Regions from separate parts of the Paenibacillus sp. FSL W7-1332 genome, predicted to be linked through region 1. Evidence: predicted binding sites of a transcription regulator. Region 1 holds the regulator's gene; the other holds the start of a gene.
What was found. The regulator NrdR, encoded in region 1, represses ribonucleotide reductase genes. The targets are predictions, from matches to a motif close to AACACNATATATNGTGTT.
Positions count from the first base shown of each region.

Region 2: MKX98_RS08515 (anaerobic ribonucleoside triphosphate reductase) is a predicted target of NrdR. The motif match lies at 2,392-2,409, and genes of this name have one in related genera.

Region 1 is NZ_CP150209.1:5,762,205-5,768,990, forward strand. Features, by position in the region: gene MKX98_RS26005 (ABC transporter permease) at 1-626, shown strand, start outside; gene tnpA (IS200/IS605 family transposase) at 854-1,342, opposite strand; tRNA gene MKX98_RS26015 (tRNA-Ala) at 1,514-1,586, opposite strand; gene nrdR (transcriptional regulator NrdR) at 1,763-2,236, opposite strand; gene MKX98_RS26025 (alpha/beta-type small acid-soluble spore protein) at 2,386-2,613, shown strand; gene MKX98_RS26030 (lytic transglycosylase domain-containing protein) at 2,682-3,248, opposite strand; gene coaE (dephospho-CoA kinase) at 3,245-3,844, opposite strand; gene ytaF (sporulation membrane protein YtaF) at 3,854-4,594, opposite strand; gene mutM (DNA-formamidopyrimidine glycosylase) at 4,717-5,550, opposite strand; gene polA (DNA polymerase I) at 5,697-6,786, opposite strand, start outside.
Region 2 is NZ_CP150209.1:1,965,591-1,972,376, reverse strand. Features, by position in the region: gene nrdG (anaerobic ribonucleoside-triphosphate reductase activating protein) at 1-126, opposite strand, end outside; gene MKX98_RS08515 (anaerobic ribonucleoside triphosphate reductase) at 123-2,357, opposite strand; gene MKX98_RS08510 (PCYCGC motif-containing (lipo)protein) at 2,590-3,129, opposite strand; gene MKX98_RS08505 (replication-associated recombination protein A) at 3,187-4,494, opposite strand; gene MKX98_RS08500 (hypothetical protein) at 4,773-4,901, shown strand; gene MKX98_RS08495 (UvrD-helicase domain-containing protein) at 5,023-6,786, opposite strand, start outside.

The sequences.
Region 1 (6,786 bases):
AAGTCGTGCATCCACCGGGAGTGAATAATGCGGCGGGGAATGCGCCGGGTTTGTTGACCCAGATTATATGGATCGGCAGCATGGTGACCGGAGTCGTCTTGTTCCTGGCTAGCCAGAAGGCGGTCGCCGCGGGTTCAAGGAGATGGACAGTCAGCGCGCTGCAAGCTATCGGGGGGCTTGCGATCGTCGGCATAGCCTCGTGCTACACCATATGGATGGCTTCGTCGTGGTACGGTATGGAACTGGCGAACGCGGGGGAGACGTGGTTGTTCTTATGGTTGGCTGGATCGGCGTTCTTCTTGTTGCAATCTTCCTTGCTGAATTGGATCGGATTCCGGGCAATACCGCTTCTCGTACTGCTGATGTTCTTCTCCATGCCGCTGCTGAACATGGCTCCGGAGTTCTTGTCGCAGATAACGCGAGATTGGATCTATTCGTGGACGCCACTGCGGTTCGCGGCAGGAGGGCTACGGGAAGTAATGTACTTCGGCGGACTGGACGCAGCTTACTCAAACGCCTTGATTTTGTGGGGCGTCGCCGGTGGATTTTTGGTCTTGCTGCTCACTTCCGGATTTAGGGTCGGTCGAGCGACAGATGCCGCTCCTACTTCTTTTACAAGCAATTAAAATAAAGTAAGAACAATCAACGATGCGTTGTACTTCCTTTTTTACGCTCAATGTTATAATTAGATTGCGACCATTTCTGGGAAGAATTAAAAAGTTATTAATCAAAACCACCCGTGTGAACGGGTGGTTTGCTCTGCGGCTGAAAGCCTTTGTTACTGGCCAGCCCTAAAGGGCATTGAATCGTTCGCCAACCGCACTACTTTTTCGGCTACCCCTTAAGGGGTCTTCTAGTTCTTCTTCTTTCGTTTGCTTCCTGTTTCTTCTCCTGTGAATGGATCTATATACTCTTCCAGCGTCATTTGCTCTGCAACCACGTCTTCTTGTAACTGATTTCGTATATACTCTTCAATCACTTTCTTGTTCCTTCCTACCGTGTCCACATAAAACCCTTTACACCAGAATTTTCGATTCCCATACTTATATTTTAAATTTGCATGGCGATCAAATATCATTAAGCTACTCTTCCCTTTTAGATACCCTATAAATGATGACACACTTATTTTCGGCGGTATACTTACCAGCATGTGTATATGATCTTTACATGCCTCTGCTTCTATAATTTCTACACCTTTTCTTTCACACAATTGTCTTAGTATTTTTCCTATATCTCTTTTCAATTTCCCATAGATCACTTGTCTTCTGTACTTTGGTGCAAACACTATGTGATACTTACAATTCCATTTTGTATGTGCTAAACTGTTCACATCAGATGCCATCTGATCTCCTCCTCGTGTTTTAAATTTGGTTGGCGAACCGAATTTATCTTAACACTTCGGAGGATTTTTTTTATACAACGCTTAAGCTATCCTGAACCATACGCATAGCGTATGGTTTTCTTTTTACAAGAAAAAGGAAAAAACCCTTGATAATCAAGGGTTTTCTTCGTATGGAGCCTAGGGGGATCGAACCCCTGACCTCATCGCTGCCAGCGATGCGCTCTCCCAGCTGAGCTAAGGCCCCGTAAGCGACTTCTATATCATATAAAAAATCAGCAGGCATGTCAACAGGTTTTTCACATTTTTTGATGACGTGCTGTATCCCTTTTACTTCTCTATATAATGTCACTTATCGATGATGAGGATGGGCTCCTTGAGAGCACCGGAAGAGCACCTGGATCACGCAGAACCCTGGTGCTCTTACAGCTCCTGACCGTCCGTATCCTTGGACAGTAGGCTTTTCAGTTCCTTCATAAACATATTGATATCCTTGAACTGCCGATACACGGACGCAAACCGGACGTACGCTACCTCATCGACCGGATACAGCCGTTCCATCAGAAGCTCCCCGATCTGGCGGCTCTCCACCTCTGCTGCTGCGGTATTGCGCAGTGCCTTCTCGACATCCGATACGATCATATCCAGCTGGTCCACGGATACCGGACGCTTCTCGCATGCCCGGATCAAACCGCGGAGTACCTTCTCCCGGCTGAATTCTTCGCGGCTTCCATCCTTCTTCACAACAATCAGCGGCGTTTCCTCCACCATCTCAAAGGTTGTGAATCTCTTGCTGCACTGCTCGCATTCCCTGCGGCGGCGGATGGATTTATTCTCGTTGGCAGGCCTGGAATCCAGCACTTTCGTTCCGGCATAACTGCAATATGGACACTTCATAAAGTCATCTTCACTTCCTTTGTTTTCAGCGTATTTTAGCCTTAACGGCCCTAATGAAAAATTTACCAGCAAAACTTTTTTCTTTTATGTTATGAAAATGCGAAACCCGAGACATAATACTTTTACCAACCCAAGGAGGTGAACTTAACATGGCACAAAGCAACAACAACTCCAACAACCTGGTTGTTCCTCGCGCAAACGCTGCTCTTGAGCAATTGAAGTACGAGGTAGCTCAAGAACTTGGTATCTCCATTCCACAAGACGGATACCAAGGTAACATGACTTCCTACGAGAACGGTTCGATCGGGGGATACATCACAAAGCGTCTTGTAACCCTGGCCGAGCAACAATTGGCTGGTCAATTCTCCGGTCAATAATTGATTCTTCCTTAAAAAAGGAGTGTTGGACGGCTCGATGTAAGAGCCTGTCCAGCGCTCTTTTTTCGTTAAAAGCCGTCCTTATACACATCCGTATATTGATTATAATAATAAATCACGCGCTGTACATAGTGGCGGGTTTCCCCGATGGGAATACTCTTCACATTCTCGTAGGTTCCATCCCACATGCCCTTGTTGATCCAATTCTTGACGTTCCCGGGGCCTGCATTATAGGCGGCGATGGCGGCAATTGGGTTGCCGTCCATTTCCTTGTGCAGGTTCTGAATATACCAGGTGCCCAGCTGGATATTCGCATCCACTTCATTCTTTACGTTCAGCAGGTTTACCGATGGCAGCTTGGCCATTTCCATCGCCCAATTCGCCGTATCCGGCATCAGCTGCATAATGCCCAGGGCGCCTTTCTTGGACTCCTTACCCGGCTTGAAGTTCGTTTCCACACGAATGATGGATGCCACCAGGAACGGATCGACCTCATAGTAAGCGGCATGCTTCCGTATTTCATCTTTATAATGAATCGGATACAGCAAGGTCATCCAGTTCGAGCTCAGATACAGAAGCGCTACAAAAGAGACAAACAGCAGAAGCAGCACTCTTTTTTTACGGAGCCACTTCATAGACTAACCAACCTGCCCCACAGGTTGTCCACCTGCTGCTGTGTTTCGGCCAATGTTCCGCTGTTATCGATGAGGATATCCGCCAGACGCTTCTTCTCCTCGATATCCATCTGACTGTTTAAACGCGCTTCCGCCGCTTCCCTGTTAAGATCATCGCGTACCATCAGACGCTCAAGCTGCAGCTCTCGCGGTACATAAACAACAGCGATCTGGTCAAGATAAGAATAATACTCCTTGGCCTCAAGCAGCAGCGGAATATCCGCCACGACGAGCCGGTCGGGATACTGCCGCTCATACGCTTCCGTCCGTTCCCGGATTTCCTGCCGGATCGCCGGATGCGTGATCTCATTCAATACCGTTCTCTGCTCGGGATGATGGAAGATCACTTCCCCGAGTTTTTTTCGATTCAGCGTACCGTCCTCAAACAGGATCGCTTGTCCAAAATGTTCGGTCACTTTACCCAGCACCGGATGACCCGGGAGCATGACTTCCCGGGCGATGAGATCCGCATCGACGAGAAGTGCTCCCTTCATGGCCAACATGGAGGACACGGTGCTCTTGCCAGTTGCAATTCCTCCGGTTAAACCGATATTCATGACTTCACCTCATAACAGCTTCATTATACCCATGACGATTAACAAAAAAGCAGGCAAATAAGAGATAAAACGCATGCCGCCCTTGGATGCAAAACGTAAACCAACCCTCATGCCCAGCACCAGGAATATCCCGCTAAACAAGGAAACAACAGCCGCGGTACCTAACGGTGAGAAGCCCAGCATGGCGGCGCCAAGCCCTGCGCCGAACGCATCGAGCGATAACGCGATCCCGAGCCACATCGCCTCCCACGGGGAGATGCTGCCGGAGTCGTCCAGATCCGCCTTCGAGGGACTGCGGAGAATTTGAATGACAACCCCGGCCTTCGGAATCTCAAGAGAGAATACCGCCCGCTGAAGATGCACTTGACCTGCCGTGTTAACCTCACGTCTTGATTTCACTTGATGGTCAGATGCCTTCTTTTCCATAAGAGACTTCGAAATATCCTTACTGGAAACCGGCTGCACATCTGACTCGTTTTTTCTGCGAACTTGCTGATATAGAGACCATAAGCCCAGCAGAATCAAAATGGCGGCTCCGATCACAGACGCCACGGATGGGGATAAGAACCGCTGTAACAGCGCGCCCGCCTGCATGGAGGCGCCAAGCACCAAGCCGGAACATAGCGAGATGATCAATACAGACAGCAGCGGTATCCTTGTTTTGCGCAGACCGTATGTAACCCCCGCACCGAATCCGTCCAGGCTTAATGCCATGGCCAGCAGCGCAGACGAGAAAATATGACTGAGCACCCTTTTCCCTCCTCGTAAGCTCCACATCAAGCGGCTCATTCATGAAGAAGAGCAGCTCCATGCGCTCCACATATGTTCCACATTATATGTGTAGGGATAGGAATGGGTGCACGCCTATTGGATTACTTCTTAACCGGCTGACACTTCGGGCAGAAGTGGGTCCCCCGTCCGCCAACCACGATCTTATGAATCGGTCCACCGCATGTATGACACGGCTTGTCCTTCCGTCCGTAAATCTGATGACTATGCTGGAACATCCCCATTTCACCCTGTCCATTGACATAGGATTTAATGGAGGAACCACCCGCTTCTACGGCTTCGGACAGTGTATCCACAATGGCATGATACAATCGCTTGAGCTCGGCATCCTTCAGGCTGTTGGCGTTACGCTCCGGATGAATCTTGGCTCGAAACAATGCCTCATCGACATATATATTGCCGATGCCGACCACATATGCCTGATTCAGCAGCACCGCTTTAATCTTCGTTTTTTTGCTGCCGATGACTTCCTTGAAAGTTCCGAACGTAAACGTATCATCCAGCGGCTCATACCCCAGCTTGGCAAGAGGAGCATGCTGAAACTCTTCCCCCGTTGCAAAGAGATGCATCGTTCCGAATTGGCGTACGTCCTTATAACGCAGCTCCGTCCCGTCCGAGAAATGGAATATAACATGAGTGTGCTTCTCCACCGGCTCCTCGGCAGAGTACAACCCGTAACGCCCTTCCATCCGAAGATGCGAGACGAGCACCAGTCCGTCCAGCAATATCCTTAAAAATTTCCCGCGGCGCTCTACACCTTCCACGGTATGATCCTTCAACATAAACGCAAATGCCTCAATATCATCAGGACGCTGAATAATCCGCGGCAGATGTACGGATACATGATCTATATGCTTACCTTTAATCAATTGGTTAAGTGTTCGTTTCACCGTTTCTACTTCCGGCAATTCCGGCATAATGACTTCACCTCATCTCCCATTATACCGGAAGTTAGGACAGAGCGGGACCATGGTTTTGTGGAAAGGTATGGTGCATAATGCGCCCCTCTTCACGCCATGATCCCTATAAACGATTCTCTATCGGCTAACCATATTGTATAACTTTACTTCGCTTCGTACCAGTTCTCGCCATAGCTGACTTCCGATTTCAGCGGTACCGACAGCTTCAGCGCTTGACTCATCACTTCCGGCACCAATTCCTTCATGATCTCCAGCTCATCCTCCGGCACCTCGAACACCAATTCATCGTGCACCTGAAGCAGCATGCGGCTCTTCAATTGACGATCATGCAGCGCCTTGTCCATATGGACCATGGCCAGCTTGATAATGTCCGCCGCGGTTCCCTGAATCGGCGTATTCATTGCTGTCCGTTCGGCAAAAGACCGCAGGTTGAAGTTGCTGGCGTTAATCTCCGGCAGGTAGCGTCTGCGTTCAAGCAATGTCTTCACATAGCCGTCTTGTTTCGCCTGTTTGACGATCACGTCCATATAACGCCGGACGCCCTGGAACACCTCGAAATACTGGTCAATGAAGGCCGCGGCTTCCTTCCGGGTAATATTCAGGTTCTGGGACAAGCCATAGTCGCTGATTCCATACACGATGCCGAAGTTAACCGCCTTGGCGGATCGGCGCATATTGGAGTCCACCTCATCCACGCCGACTCCGAACACGTCCATTGCGGTCTTCGTGTGGATATCCATATCGTGGACGAAGGCTTCCTTCAGCCGTTCATCATCCGAGATATGCGCAAGCACGCGCAGCTCGATCTGGGAGTAGTCCGCCGCCAAAATGCTCCAGCCCGGCTCGGACGGAACGAAGACCTTGCGCAGCTTGCGGCCCTCCTCCAGACGGATCGGAATGTTCTGCAAATTCGGATATTGGCTGCTCAGACGGCCCGTCGCGGCAATCGTCTGACGATAGTACGTGTGCACTTTGCCCGTTTGTGACGAAATCTCCTTCAGAAGACCTTCCACATAAGTGGATTGCAGCTTGGCCAAGGTACGATACTTCAGAATCAAGCGGACAATATCGTGATAAGGCGCCAGCTTCTCGAGCACCTCGGCATCGGTGGAATAACCGGTTTTGGTCTTCTTGATGACCGGAAGCTCCAGCTTCACAAACAGAATCTCGCCCAGCTGTTTAGGCGAATTAAGATTGAATTCCGTTCCGGCGATCTCATATATCTCATGAACT
Region 2 (6,786 bases), 3.7 Mb from region 1:
TCCAAAGTCCCAGGAATCCGTATTAAAGCATCCGGCGCAGCCATGACGGCAGCCGCTCACGAATAGAACTGCCCGAAGTCCTGGGCCTTCATTAATGCTCTCGGGGATATATCCGCACACATTCACAGATGCTTCACCCGATCCCTGACCTCAGCCTGCTTGGCCGAATTGAAGCGCTCCGTATAATTGCCCGTTAGGTATCCCGTCACCCTCCGCAGCCGCTGGAAGTTCCCATTGTCTTCTGTAGCGCCGCATCCTGGGCAAGAGCTTCCGATGATCCCTTCGTAGTTGCATGCCGGACAACGGTCGACAGGATGGTTTACGGAGAAATATCCAATGTTCTGCATCAGGGCAAACTGCACGATGTCCCGAAAAGCAGCCGTATTCTGCCGGGCATTGCCGTCGAGCTCCACATATGAAATCGCTCCTGCATTACACAGCTCATGGAAAGGAGCTTCGGAACGGATTTTGCGGTACGCGGCCATCGGATAGTACACCGGAACATGAAACGAGTTCGTATAGTACTCACGGTCTGTCACACCCTCGATCACACCGAAGGTTTGCCGGTCCAGCTTCGTGAATTTTCCGGACAGCCCTTCTGCCGGCGTGGCAAACAACGTAATGTTCAGATCGTATTTTTCACTGGCCGCATCGCAGAATTGACGCATATGTCGGATGATTTCGATTCCCAGCCTGCGGCTGTTCTCATCCTCTCCGTGATGCAGTCCGGTCAACGCCTTCAGGCATTCTGCAAGCCCAATGAATCCAAGTGCCAGAGTGCCGTGCTTAATCAGTTCGCGTACCTTGTCCTCCGGGGACAGGTCTTCGCCGCCTTCCCACACGCCTTCCCGCATCATAAAATCGGACGCTTTGGCCGGTTGGTCCGCCTGCAGCTCGTAGCGGTGAACCAAACCCTCTACCGCAATCGTCATATACTGATCCAGCTGCTCGTAGAAGAGGCTCAGGTCGGGCATATCCCGCTTGCCTTCGATGATGCCATGCTCGATGCCGAGACGAACCAGATTGATCGTATTGAAGGACAAATTGCCTTTTCCGCTCAGGCGGTTTCGCCCGAACCGGTCTGAAATCGTCCGTGTCCTGCAGCCCATGGTGGCAATAATCGTGTCTGGCTCGTCCGGCTTATAGTAGACCAGATTAAACGACGCATCCACGTTGACAAAGTTCGGGTAGAGCCTGCGGCTTGAGCACTCAACGGCTTTCAGGAACAGATCGTAATTGGGCTCCCCTTCCGCCTGGTTAACCCCTTGCTTGCACTGGAAAATATGCTGCGGAAATATCGGCGTCTCTCCCCCGCCGAGTCCTCTCATCGTGGCATCCAATAGAGCATGGGACACCAGCCTTCCTTCCGTTGACGTGCACATGCCATAGTTCAGCGATGTGAAAGGGATCTGTCCACCGGCCCGGCTGCTCATCGTGTTTAAATTATGGATCAGGGATTCCGCGGCCTGTTTTACTTCATTCACCGTTTCGTTATATGCGTAATGATATATTCGCGGATAAGAGTCCTTCAACTGCTTGTTGTCTATGTATAATTCGTTATCGGGAAGAACTTGTACATTGGGTCTATGCTTGCCCTGCTCCACCTCTCCGAAGTAGGCAAGCCCTTTCCGAAAATGCCGGCGAAACGATTTGCCGACATACGGGGCCAGATCCCAATCGATTTTATTTCCGGACACGCCGCCGAATTGACTGTTCTGCTGAGATTGAAATATGATGGCCACCAGCGCCATCGCGGTCATGATGCTCTGCGGCGGCCTGACCGATCCGTTACCGGTATTGAACCCTTTGGCCAATAGACGGTCAAACGGGATGAAAATACAGTTCGTCGTACCGAGTGCATACTGGTCCAGGTCGTGCACGTACACATAACCATCCCTGACCGCTCTCATGAGCTCTCCGGGCAGGATAAATTTGCTTGCCATCCATTTGGCATACTCAGAGCCGATCCGACTCATTTTTCCACTGAAGGATTCCCCGTTCAGATTCGCATTCTCCCGCAGCAGATCCAGATTCGTTACCCCAATCACATCCCTGCTGATCTTGTAGAGTTCTCCCCGCCGCATCCGCTCCAGATCACGGGCCTCCCTGTAATGTTGATAAGCTGCCGCTGCCGCTGCATAACCTGTGCTTTCCAATTGTTCAACAACGATATCTTGAATTTCCTCCACACTCACCTGCTCCATCCCCGCGGTGACGCGGGCAACCTCCTCGCCAAGCTGCAGGGAAGCCTCCTTGCGGGACACCCCCTCAACAGCTATAAAAGCTTTATCCACTGCCTTCACAATCCGGCTTATCTCAAAATTCACCAGGCATCCGTCTCTCTTCATGACTTTCATGAAACGAATCAACTCCTTCTTCTCAGATCATTTATACACTATATATAGTTTCGTTTAATCAATTTACATCCATATATAGTTTGATGCTGTGAGATAGATCACGTCTGCTGATCCTATGAAGCATATGAGCCAATCCTGATAACGTCCTTAAAGGACATGAATCCCAACAGAAAAAAGGCACTCGAGTGACCATTGATCACATCGGGTACCTTCTTGTTTAACCACAGTAGAATTAACTTTCGGCAGGCGGCAGCGGGGTTGGTGTCGGCTTAGCATAACCTGTGCTGTATTTTTCGTCGATTGCGGTCCGAATATCCGTCAGACTTTTGCCCTCGCTGCTCATTTTAGCTGATTCCACGGCAATGTCCAGGCATACCCCGCAGCGGGTGCCATGATCATCCCACACCACGGTGCCGTCCTCCTGGATCTCATCAATAAAACAATTCAGGTTGCTCTCATGACCGGCACTGTCCCCACAGCCGCAGTAACAAGGAATGTATTTCAGGACATCACTGACCTGCGCGGACAAGGCATAGATCGTTTGGAGCTCGCTGGTCTGGCTCTTCAAAAAGGCAGGCAGCTCATCAATCGAAGCCGTCGCCTCCTGGATATCCCCGTTGGACAGCTGCGTCTGATGTCCATGCTCATGCGCTGCCTCGGTTGCCTGTCCACTTTCGACCTGCTCCTGGGCGCTTTTCCCCGAACAGCCGCTCAGCATAAGACCGACGGACAGCAGCAGGATGACAAACCGTTGTTTCCCTGTTTTCATCATTCGTTTCCTCCATTTAACTATACTAACAGCCGTAGATCCCGTTATCGCAGTAAGACCTTATTCTTCGCGTCGTAATCGCTGGTTGTGAGCGATCTTGGCTTCGTTCCCCTGCTCGGTCGCCTGATAGAACACCCGGCGGGAAAGCTCCTTCGGCAAATATTCCTGCTTCACGTAATGACCCGGATAATCATGGGGGTACTTATAGCCGACATGCCCCAGCTTTACCGCCCCCGAATAATGCGCATCACGCAAATGAAGCGGGACCTCCGCCGACTTTACTTCATCCATGGCGGACATCGCCCGTGATATGGCGGTCACAACGCCATCGGATTTTGGACTTTCCACCGCAAACAGGATAGCCTGGGCGATATTAAGCTTGGCTTCTGGCCAGCCGTTATTCCGGTAGGCGTCCAGTGCGCTTACAGCCTGAACCATCGCTTGCGGATTAGCCAGCCCGATATCCTCGCTGCTGGCAGCAATCAAGCGGCGGATGAACACCATCGGGTCCATCCCCAGCTTTTCGACCGCATACAGGAACCAGAACAATGCCGCATCGCTGGAACCCCGAATGCTTTTATGAAAGGCGGACAGCACGTCATACTGCGTGGACTCGTCCGCCTTGACGAGCGGCTTGCGGATCGATTCCTCGGCCACATCCAGCGTAATATGGACCGTGCCGCCTGCATCAGGCGGGGTCGTCATCGCAGCGAGCTCAAGCGCATTCAATGCACGCCGGATGTCGCCGTTCGCCATCGTTGCAATATGCTCCAATGCTTCCTCATCTGCCTGAAGCTCCATGAATCCAAGACCTTTATCCGGATCGGATAGCGCGCGCTGCATCGCGATCAAGGAATGGTTCTTATTCAGCGGCTCAAGCTGGAACAAGGTTGAACGGCTCATCAAGGCCCCATTTACGTAATGAAAGGGGTTCTCCGTCGTCGCGCCGATAAATATAATCGTGCCGTTCTCCACGGCAGGCAGCAGCGCGTCCTGTCTTGAGCTGTTAAAGCGGTGGACCTCATCCAGAAACAGGATCGTTTTGGTGCCGTACAAACTGCGGTTGCTCTGGGCTTGCTCAATGACCTCCCTGACGTCCTTAACCGAGGCCTCCACCGCATTCAGCCGAACGAAGTACCCCTTCGTTTGCTGTGAGATAATATGCGCAAGCGTCGTTTTGCCGCATCCCGGCGGGCCGTACAATAAAATGGAAGAGACCTGGTCTGCCTCTATGGCCCGTCTGAGCAGTTTGCCCGGACCGATAATATGTTCTTGTCCTATATATTCATCCAGCGACGAAGGGCGCATCCGATCGGCCAGCAGCCGGGAATCCCGGTCCCCTTCACGCCCGATACTGAATAAATCCATTGCTACACTTCCTTGTCTGATATCAATGTAACGATAAGCCGGTTTCAATCAAATCCGTCACCCTCTATCATACCATATTCAGTTTCGCCATGCCTGTAGCAACCCTATGACATCCATTTTAGTGATTCGGAAATCCATCGATATTCGCGCCCGTTTAACATGTTAACGAACTTTTATCGTTCCGGAGCGTTACATAATATAGAAATTATACAGGGTGCCCGAAGTGAGGTAGACGAAATCTCGCTAGACCATCTAAAGCTCGAAGGGAGGTTCTTGAAATGAAACGAAAACCTATGCGAAAAATGACCCTCTTCATCATCTTGGCAGCTGCACTTTTCATCCTCGCCGTTTGGACCTTGATCCGGTATATCGAGAATCTGGGCTCTTCCTACCAAATGCTTGGTTAAGCAAAAAGCAGAACAAAAAAGTCCCGCAGAGAAAGCACATGCAGACATGTGCCACCCCACGGGACATCTTCCTATCTTTCCATTTCACACTGCATTACAACGTTAGTAACACAATCTCACCTTACTCCACGGGCCAGCCGCTGGCAGTAATTTCTGAAGTCTCCGTCCTGATATACGTTGGCAGCGGCTCATTATGCAGCAGCCACAGCTCATGCAGTGCCCGCGTACATCCCACATACATCAGCTTGGCATCCCATGCTTTTTCCGCGTAATGCGCCCGATCTGCATCCGCCACCACCACCGCATCGAACTCAAGCCCCTTGGACAAATAAACAGGAAGCACGGAATAACCGCCCTGATACGTTCCTTTGCTGCCATCGATCAGATTCAGCATCGGCCACGCAGTAATGAATTGCTCATGCAGCTCTTGCGCTTCTCGCAAGGTTCGAGTGAGTATAGCGACCGTCCGATATTCCTTAGCGATGAGTGCCTCCATCGCCCGTTCCAAATCTCTCGTTCGGGATTTCGCCGAATCATAAGGAATCAGGCGAACGGTATCGCCGCTCCGGAATACCGGAACGGCAAGCAGATCACTGCTGACACCCTTCTCCAAAATGCCGTTCGCAAATTCGATGATCTCCATCGTGGAGCGATAACTGCGTGTAAGCGCAAAATAGGCTGTTTCCTCTTCCTTAAACAGGGAGCTCATCTCTTCCCACGCATGAACGCCGCGATAGGCATGAATGCCCTGCGACAAATCACCTAATATGGTGAAGGAATGTCCTCTGACGAACAGGTCCAGCACAGCCACCTGAAATGGCGAGAAATCCTGAGCCTCATCAATAACGATATGGTCAAAACGCTGCTCTCCGGTAATATCATTCAATAAACAGTGGAAATACAGCAAGGCAGGCAAATCCTCTTCGCGGACCACGTTTTTCTTCAGATCTTTACGCGTTGCGGCGAGCACCTCGGACGGAATCAGAGCGGATAGCTCTTCAAACCACGATCCGGTTGCCTTAACCGCCCCAAACAATTGTTTATATAATGAGACCGGCTCAAATTTCAGCCATCGGTTCCCGTAAGCCTTTTCTCGTTGAGCCGCTTTTTTCTTCCGTTCTTTCATCACGGCCGCTGACGGCGATTTCTTCAGCTCCATCTCGACCCAGCGGTGCAGCCTGGCCAGCAGCCGTTCCTTCCGCTTGGCCAGCGGGTACGGTTTATATTCCTGGTAGAACCATTCCGCGATCGTCTCCTGTTTCAGTACAGCCCCATCCCATGGAGAGAAGTCCCCGTCCGGAAGAGCCTCCGTTTCGATGGACTCCACGCAGCGCCGGATGATCTCCATCAGTCTCAATGAGCCTTTGTAGCGGCCGCTGACATTATCGTCAATATCCGGGGTACCCTGACCTGGCTCTGTCTCGAACCATTGATGAAGCGTCTGTGCATGATCATCCGAAGCGAGCTGAATATCGAGCAGCTCCGCTGCCCAATCGCCAAATGTGCGCTGCTGTATATCGCCGACTCCGAGCTCAGGCAGCACGTCGGATATGTAATCCAGAAACATCAGGTTGGGTGCGAATATGATCATTTTCTCCGCGGTTACCTGCTCCTTGTACTGATAGAGCAAATATGCCAGCCGATGCAGCGCCACCGTCGTTTTTCCGCTTCCCGCCACCCCTTGGATGATAAGTGCGGTATTTTTGGCAGCCCGGATGATTTTGTCCTGCTCGGCCTGAATCGTGGATACGATATCCCGCAGCCGGTTATCCTTGTTCTCCCCGAGACGGTAAACCAAAAACTCATCGGATACGGCAGGTCCGCCGCTTTCCCGATTGTACGTATCCGATACCCGTTCCAAAATTTGCTTTCGGATCACGACGTT